Regions from separate parts of the Paenibacillus sp. CFBP 13594 genome, predicted to be linked through region 2. Evidence: predicted binding sites of a transcription regulator. Region 2 holds the regulator's gene; each other region holds the start of a gene.

Region 1 (2,211 bases), on a different contig from region 2:
TTAAAAATAAGGCATTAGGCTAGTGTTTCCCCACTTCCTCCTCATGCCATATCATGGACCACTCCCGAAATTCGCCATGAACAGGTTTCGTTCCCCCGAACCTTGTCATGGCGAATTTATTTTGCGTTTAAACTCCAACAAAAAACCCCATACAAAAAAAACGATCCCGCCCTGCTCCATCACAGCATATTCGCCATGAACCGAGCAAGATCAGAATCGTCTTCACTTCTACATGAATATATATACCTCGCTACGCCTGCTTGCTCAACATCACTCTAGCCTCCGTCTCCACAGCTTCGATCAACCTTGCTGCCTCCGGTTTCACTTTCGGCTCAGCTTGGCGCAGGTACACCACCCAATAGGCTGCAGCTACAAACAGAGCACCACCAGTCAGATTCCCGAGCCATACCGGAATAAAATTCATCACATATTGGCCCCACGAATAATGCCCTTCAAAGATTGCCGCCGGGATGAGGAACATATTGGCCACAACGTGCTGGAATCCAATCGCCACAAATGCCATCGTTGGAAACCAAATGCCCAGTACCTTGCCACTCATCGTATCGGATGCATAAGATAGCCACACGGCCAGTGCCACCAGCCAGTTACAGCCGATGCCAGAGATGAAAGCTTGCAGGAAGCCGTCATGCAACTTATGCCCAGCCATATCCACCACTTTCGCCAGATATACACCCTCTCCGGTCAGGCCCAGCACATGTCCAAACGCGTACGCGACAAACAAAGCTCCAACAAAATTACCAATCGTCACTAAGGTTAGATTTTTCAACATGCTACCCACGGATAATTTTCTTGCAATCGTAGCAAGCGGAACTGCCATCATGTTACCTGTCAGCAGCTCGCCACCACCTATGAGCACCATGATTAGTCCAACCGGGAACACTGCCGCTCCAATCAGATTGACCAGACTCCCCCACTCAGCTGGCGCAGAAGCAATCACCCGGATATCCAGTAGAAAACCCAGCGCGATAAATGCACCTGCCATGAAACTAAGCACCAATACAGAAGACACCGGATATTGAGCCTTCTTCATGCCTGTTTGCGCCGTATATTGTGCAACCTCAAGAGGTGTTTTTGCTGCCATATCATCCATCCTCTCCTTCATTGTTCATCATTGGATAAAACCATCTGAAATTCATAAGTTATACGTTGAATGCCATATCTCAATTGTATCTTGGTACTGCATGAAACTTTGTGCAAATTATCACAATGTAATTTAAAAAGATACTTTAAGAGTGTCTTGGAATAGTTAAGTCAGCAAGAGTATATAAGGCCTTTTGATGCTAAAAAACCACAAAAAAAGACTGACGTTTAATCGCCAGTCTTCTTTTTGCTTATAATCGTCCGCCTTGTTTCGTATTCCTGGCAGTTATTGTACACCTTATATTTACAGATAAGCATGACTTATCTTTGTATGGCGTTTATCAAGATCGCTGTTAAACCATCTATTCTGCTTCCTTACACCATTGCTGGTGCTTTTACTTCTATTGGAGGCAGTGCTTGCAGACCCGCCGTGTTCAGGAAGTTCCATGGTTTGTTGTAATGTGGCTGGAAGAAAAAGTCGATGAAGGCCAGCTCATCTACGGTCATGTTATTTTGGATGCAGACCGAGATCGTATTAATCGATTGGGTCAGATCAACCTGAGACATCACCTGTGCTCCGACGATCCGACGAGTAGCCTGCTCATATACTACTTTGAGCAACAGTTTCTCAGCCGTTGGCATGAACTCCGGACGGTAGCTGTCTTCCAGTACGACAGATTCAACAATCAGACCTTCATCAGCAGCAGACGTTTCCGTCATCCCGGTACCCGCGATATTTTGCTCATAAATTTTGATACCCGATGTTCCTTGTGTACCCATATACGGTGTCGTAGGACGAACCAGGTTACGGGCCACGAGTGTACCCATCCGCACGGCGTTGGTTGCCAGTGGAATGTAAGATGCTTTGCCTGTTGGGTTGTAATGAATAGCACAGCTGTCACCCGCAGCGAAGACGTCTTTTTGACTCGTTTGCATATATTTATCCACGATGATTGCGCCGTTTGGCAGCATATCCACTTGGCCTTTGAGCAGCTCTGTATTTGGACGGAAACCAATACACAGAATAACCAGATCGGTTTCAAACTCTCCTTTGGACGTAATCACCTTGGTCACTTTGCCATTCTCTCCAGTAAACTTCTGTACTGTTTG
Region 2 (2,211 bases):
TATCTGGTAACGACATCTCGTTGCTTGGGCAAGGCGTTGACAGTGGAAGCCGCTCTAAGCTGACTCGCAGGTTCCAAGATGCCAAAGCTACGGTACTTCTGGGTACAAGCAGCTTCTGGGAGGGTGTAGATATCCCGGGAGAGGCGCTAACCTGTCTCGCTATTGTGCGACTGCCTTTCCAGCCACCGAATCATCCGTTGGTGGAAGCCAAGAGTGAGTTGCTTCAGGAACAGAAGAAAAATCCGTTCATGAAACTGTCCGTGCCGCAAGCGGTCATTCGTTTCAAGCAGGGATTTGGCCGGTTGGTGCGTACAGCGAAGGACAGAGGAATTGTCATTGTTTATGATACACGGGTGATTGAAGCGTACTATGGTAAATTCTTTTTATATTCTTTGCCTGGTCCCAAAATGGAGCATATGCTCACGGAGCAGATGGTTCCACGAATTACCGAGTGGTTGGAAAAACCTGCTAATGAACAAGAATAATGGTTGTTTTGTTCGTTATATCATTGCATGACACTATCGTTTGGCGTTAAACTTTATTAGATATTTCCGTATCCGATTAAAGCAGTTGCACGTAAGAACTTATAACCTAAATTACAAGGAGCATTCTGTATAAAATGTCATGTTTATCTTTGAGTTTATACAGAATGCTCATCTTTTCATCTATTATTTTATCGTGGCCTTGGTAAGGGGGAGCAAGAATGAAATCGGATAAAATTTCGGAAGCGGTGGTACGACGTCTGCCTGTATACTTGCGTTATTTGAACGAGTTGCATCAGCGTGAGGTGGCTACTGTTTCTTCTCAAGAGCTTGGACAGAGGCTGGATCTGAATCCGGCCCAAATTCGTAAAGACCTGGCTTACTTCGGTGATTTTGGTCGTAAAGGGATCGGGTATGATGTATCCTATTTGATCGAGAAAATTCGTCACATTCTCAAAATCGATCAGCAAATTAATGTAGCTCTGGTAGGAGCGGGTAATCTCGGTCAAGCCTTGTCCAACTACAACGCATATCTGAAAGACAACATGAAGATTGTTGCTGTATTTGATGCATATGGACCGAAGATTGGTAGTCAAATTAACAGTTTGACGGTTAAACCAATGAATGAATTGACGGAAGCGGTTAAAACAGAAAACATCCGCATCGGAATTATCACGGTTCCGGATACGGAAGCCCAAAATGTAGCCGATCAGCTTATTGAATCCGGAATCGAAGCGATTCTTAATTTTGCACCAACCATTCTAAAAACACCGCCGCATATCCGCATTCACCATGCTGACTTTACAACGGATCTGCTTAGTTTGGCCTATTACTTGGAGACTGGAAAGGACGACGAGGAAGATGACAACAAATAGATGGGTAATTCACAACGGCAAATTTGCCGTTAATGAAGGCGGCACAACATGGAACGTGGTTCAAGGATACATGGTTGTCGAGGATGACAAGATTGTGCATATTGGTGAGACATTGCCGGATGGAGACAAAAATTGTACCAAAGTGGATGGAAAAGGACTGTTCTTCCTGCCGGGTCTGATCAATACGCATGGTCATGCAGCAATGTCGTTGCTCAGAGGGCACGGAGATGATCTTGCGTTGCAAGTATGGTTGCAGGAAAAAATGTGGCCGATGGAAGCGAAAATGACTTCACAAGACGTATATTGGGGAACTTCGCTATCGGTGCTTGAAATGTTGAAAGGCGGAACTACAGCTTTCCTGGACATGTACGATCACATGGATCAAGTTGCCAAAGTTGTGGAGCAATCCGGCGTTAGAGCAGCACTGGCACGTGGTGTAATCGGGCTGTGCTCGGAAGAAGAGCAACTGCGGAAACTGGAGGAGTCGGCAGCGTTTGCACGTGAGTGGAATGGACAGGCAGATGGTCGCATTACAACTGTAATCTCGCCACACGCCCCATATACATGCCCTCCTGACTACATAGAGAAGCTTGTGCAGGTCGCGAACGACCTGAACCTTCCTCTCCATACACATATGTCTGAAACGCTTCGTGAAGTGGAGCAGAACGTGGCTGATTATGGACTGCGTCCTGTGGCACATCTGGAGAAACTGGGCTTTTTCTCACGTCCATCCCTGGTTGCACATGCGGTGCATCTGAATGACGAAGAGATTGAGATTCTGGCCCGTCATGATGTGGCTGTATCCCATAACCCGGGAAGTAACCTGAAACTTGCTTCCGGTGTTGCGCGGGTAC
Region 3 (2,211 bases), on a different contig from region 2:
TCGAGATCATCTTTTTGCATCGTACCTGCAGGTGCAGGGTCTTCACCGCCCAGCCAGATGGCACGTACGCCTTGGAAAAGCAGCTTCATATAACGTGTTTCGGAGGATGTGCCGACCAGATCGGCGATGCCGACCAGTTTGGAAATACTGCTCTCCCATAGCGGAGATTCTGCTTCGTTTCCAGCAGGCTCAGGGAGCAGGGCAATACATAGCTCAGGCTCCAGCGAAGCCGTAGCTATTAGCCAGTAGGGATGGGCGACTACGGCTACGGTGCGAGGTTTCAGCAATAGCTGCTCGGCTTCAGGGAGGGAGATGACGGTAATGGCTGGAGGTACATCTTCTGTTTGCGTCAGGCTGCTGACGTAGTAGACCTCTCCCTCGATCGACAGCAGTGCAGCAATATCGGGATAGGGAAAGGATGACCAGCCCCCTTTGCGGGGGAAGAGAACATATCGGACCGGGGACTGTGTTGTACTGGCCTTATTCAGGCTGACTTCGGAGTCTTCACCTGGTAATGGCGCAGGTTTTTCCATGAATCGTTCACCTCACCTTGACTGTAATATGGCGCGTCATTCGTTCTGCATGTACTTCATGCTTTCACTTCATATGTAAAGCCCTCACGGTACTTCGCATGATATGCCTGAGACTAACATATGGGCATTCCGTCCCAAACATGAGTATCTTCCATGAATAGATGAAGTAGGCAAGCCATTATAGAGCTTCCCTAAGCTCCAATCCTCCATTTTGGCTTCATTCCACGTTCTCGATACTGAAAAAAAGATATTTGAATTCGCACTACAATAGGCTGATTTTTATCTTTTGTGTGACCAGGATCACTTTTTTTTGCTCTGGAGACGGAGATTGTGATAATTATCACATGTATAAAATAGGGAATCTGGCACAATACGTTCATCAACGTATTTGGCGGACAGACAGCGAAGGTGCAGCTTCAATGCCAGATACGCATACTGCGAAGTGAACAGAAAGAAGGGGTAACGGTATGGATCCGATTATGTTATCGCGTATCCAATATGCACTTACAACGATTTTCCATTTCTTTTTTGTCCCGCTATCCATCGGTCTTGTACTGTTGGTTGCAATCATGGAGACGTTGTACGTTGTTAAGGGTAAGGAAATCTACAAAACGATGGCGAAGTTCTGGGGCAAGCTGTTCCTGATTAACTTTGCCGTCGGGGTAGTCACAGGTATTTTGCAAGAGTTTCAGTTCGGTATGAACTGGTCCGAGTACTCCCGATTTGTCGGGGACGTGTTCGGTGCGCCACTGGCTATTGAAGCGCTACTGGCGTTTTTTATGGAGTCTACATTTATTGGTTTGTGGATATTTGGATGGGATCGTTTGTCCAAAAAAGTGCACCTGGCCTGCATCTGGCTGGTGTTTGTCGGCACATTCCTGTCCGCGCTGTGGATTCTGGCAGCCAATTCATTTATGCAGCATCCGGTCGGGTTTGAGATTAACAACGGCCGAGCCGAGATGAATGATTTCTTTGCACTCATCACGAATGGTCAGTTGCTCGTCGAGTTCCCACATACGATTTTTGGGGCATTGATGACAGGGGCCTTTGTTGTAACCGGGATCAGTGCCTACAAATTAATGAAGAAGCAGGATGTGGAGATCTTCCGCAAATCGTTTAATATCGCGATCATTATCGCGCTTGTTTCTTCATTTGGTGTAGCTTTCTCTGGACACTTCCAGGCTCAATATCTCGTGGAGACACAGCCGATGAAGATGGCAGCCAGTGAAGGCACATGGACAACGACAGAAGATCCGGCACCATGGACGGTGGTCGCTTTTATCGATCCGGATAAACAGGAGAGTACGGGTGAGATCAAAATCCCTGGATTGCTCAGTTACCTGTCCTACAGCAAGTTCTCCGGTAGTGTCAAAGGCATGAAGGAACTGAATGCTGAGTATCAGCAGACGTATGGACCGGGGGACTACATCCCGCCGGTACGGACAACGTTCTGGAGTTTCCGTATTATGATCGCAGCGGGTGGTTTGATGATTGTGCTGGCTCTGTACGGTACGTTTCTGGCTGTGCGCAAGAAGCTGGAGGTCGCTGGAAAGTGGTTTATGCGTCTGATGGTATTTGCCATCTCCCTGCCGTTTATCGCCAATACATCAGGTTGGATCATGACCGAGGTTGGAAGACAGCCATGGACGGTATTTGGTTATATGACCACCGAGGCCGG
Region 4 (2,211 bases), 360 kb from region 2:
TTTCCGGATAATCTTCGAGAATTTTCTCCAGTACACTGCTTGCAGGAAGTGCACTCCACGTTTTGCCCGCATCCTTTGTGTGGTAGGTTATGCCCTTTTGCATCGCCCAACCTTCCGATGCGTTCAGAAATACTGGTGAAAGGTTACGATTCGGACCCGTTTGTTTGTTTAAAGTGAAATTGGACAGCTTCCAGCTCTTTCCACCATCGGTGGTAAAGAATCCATTAAATGTCGTGCTCTCCCCTTGAGAACAGGACATTGACATCCAGGCTGATTGCACTTCACGTCCAAAAAATTGTGGTGAACTAACACTGAAATTACCACACCCGTTAAATTTGTTTCGATCAAAGAAGGATGGCCCAGTATTCCAGTTCTCTCCGCCGTCTGATGTTACATACAACTTCGGTGTGCCGAACTCCAGCGCTGTTAAGAAACCATGTTTTGGATCCGAGAAAGTCATCCCCGTGGTGTATCCACGTTTGGAAATCTCTTCTGCTTCCTGTTTGCCATCTTCATCACTGGATGACATCCGATTCCAGGTAATGCCACCGTCCTCGGTAAAGTAAAGTTTCTTATCCTGTTTACCAATAGCGGTATCGACCGTGGTGAGAATCCATCCTTTTTCAGGAGATACAAATGAGATCGCAGTCACTTTATCCGTCTTGGACAGAGAGGACAGGCTCCAAGTTACGCCCCCATTGTTGGTGCGAAGCACCATGGTATCTGTTCCACCCATACCTTCACGAACAATCCAACCATGTGCACGATCTACAAAATAAATGCTTTGTCCATATTTAGGGTTAGCCGGAAACTGTACATTTTCCGAAGGTGAAATATTGCTCCAGGTCTTTCCCTGATCCTGAGTGTAGTACAGGCGCAGCGCATTCCGCGTCACACCCCACGCCAATCCCCCGTTGTCATTGAGCAACTGAAAATCGGTTAATCGGGTCTGTATCTGGTACTTGGCCATATCTGCAGATTCTGTACTGTTTACAGGGGGAACAACAGTTAATGTCTGCCCTGTATTCCCGGCGTCCTCTTGCTGCTGCGGAGGTTCTGCTACCGGAGGTTGATCTGAGTCGGTGCATGCAGCGAGTAAGGCTGCTATACCTATAGACAGCAATGCTGTCTGCGCGATTTTGATCCATTGCGAACGCAAGTGGGTTCCACCTCTCTCATCCAATATACAGGCGCGCATGCCTGTCCTATGGCGTTATATTTACGATTCATCAGAATCCACTGCTCCTATTCTAACACAAACCTTATGTAAAAGGCTCATTGCCTACTCTTGGTTGGCCCGTTCCCTTTTTCCAACTCATACTCTGGGCTATAGGTCGTACATTTATTACCATTAATTTCATCCTAAACTGTTTTTCGACGGAATAATTAGTAAAAAGACATGAAATGTGAACTATTTTATAGACAACACTCGCTTTATATTCTCTGATCCCTTAATATGGATGGGAGTATAACCCAAAAGGAGTGGATATGAACATGACAAATAGTGCAGCATTGAAACCAAGTCGTGTCGTGATTGTAGGCATGGGTGCGGTGGGAACAACAACGGGATACACGCTAATGTTGAGACAGCGTTCGTCCGAGTTGGTATTTGTGGATGTGAATCATGATAAAGCAACCGGCGAAATGCTGGATATGAACCACGGTCTTCCGTTTACGGGTGGCGTGAAAGTATGGGCTGGCGATTATTCCGACTGCAAAGATGCAGATATCATTATTATTACAGCTGGTGCTTCCCAGAAGCCGGGCGAAACCCGGATTGATCTGCTGAAGAAAAATGCAAGCATTTTCAAAGATATTATAGAGCGTATTACTGAAGTGAATTCTCATGGTATTTTGCTGATTGCAACCAATCCTGTAGATATTTTGTCCTATACTTCATGGAAACAAAGCGGATGGCCTGCTTCCCGTGTCATCGGTTCAGGTACATTGCTCGATAGCGCACGTTTCCGTTACCTGATTGGTAAGAACAAAGGGATCGACCCGCGTAGTATTCACGCACACATTATTGGTGAGCATGGAGATTCCGAAGTACCGGTATGGAGCCTGGCTAACGTTGCAGGAACAGATCTGGAATTGGATGAAGAAACACAGCGGGATATTTTTGACCGCACCAAAAATGCAGCGTATGAGATTATTAATGCCAAAGGGGCAACTTCCTATGCAATCGCCCTTGCTCTGGACCGCATTGTA

Evidence for each region. Region 2 encodes Rex, which represses fermentation and respiration genes when NADH is low (regulators of the CRP and FNR family bind a similar motif). Its sites were predicted from a motif close to TTGTGAAATATTTCACAA; they were not measured.
Region 1: a site for Rex is predicted at 1,211-1,228, ahead of IFU39_RS22345 (formate/nitrite transporter family protein). Genes of this name have one in related genera too.
Region 3: a site for Rex is predicted at 862-879, ahead of IFU39_RS21680 (cytochrome ubiquinol oxidase subunit I). Genes of this name have one in related genera too.
Region 4: a site for Rex is predicted at 1,405-1,422, ahead of IFU39_RS02610 (L-lactate dehydrogenase). Genes of this name have one in related genera too.

What each region holds. Positions count from the first base shown of each region.
Region 1 is NZ_JACYVQ010000007.1:162,605-164,815, reverse strand. It holds gene IFU39_RS22345 (formate/nitrite transporter family protein) at 251-1,102, opposite strand; gene IFU39_RS22340 (FAD-dependent oxidoreductase) at 1,477-2,211, opposite strand, start outside.
Region 2 is NZ_JACYVQ010000001.1:183,049-185,259, forward strand. It holds gene dinG (ATP-dependent DNA helicase DinG) at 1-485, shown strand, start outside; gene IFU39_RS01100 (redox-sensing transcriptional repressor Rex) at 704-1,357, shown strand; gene IFU39_RS01105 (amidohydrolase) at 1,344-2,211, shown strand, end outside.
Region 3 is NZ_JACYVQ010000007.1:4,596-6,806, forward strand. It holds gene IFU39_RS21675 (tetratricopeptide repeat protein) at 1-533, opposite strand, end outside; gene IFU39_RS21680 (cytochrome ubiquinol oxidase subunit I) at 1,001-2,211, shown strand, end outside.
Region 4 is NZ_JACYVQ010000001.1:545,715-547,925, reverse strand. It holds gene IFU39_RS02615 (WD40/YVTN/BNR-like repeat-containing protein) at 1-1,159, opposite strand, end outside; gene IFU39_RS02610 (L-lactate dehydrogenase) at 1,495-2,211, shown strand, end outside.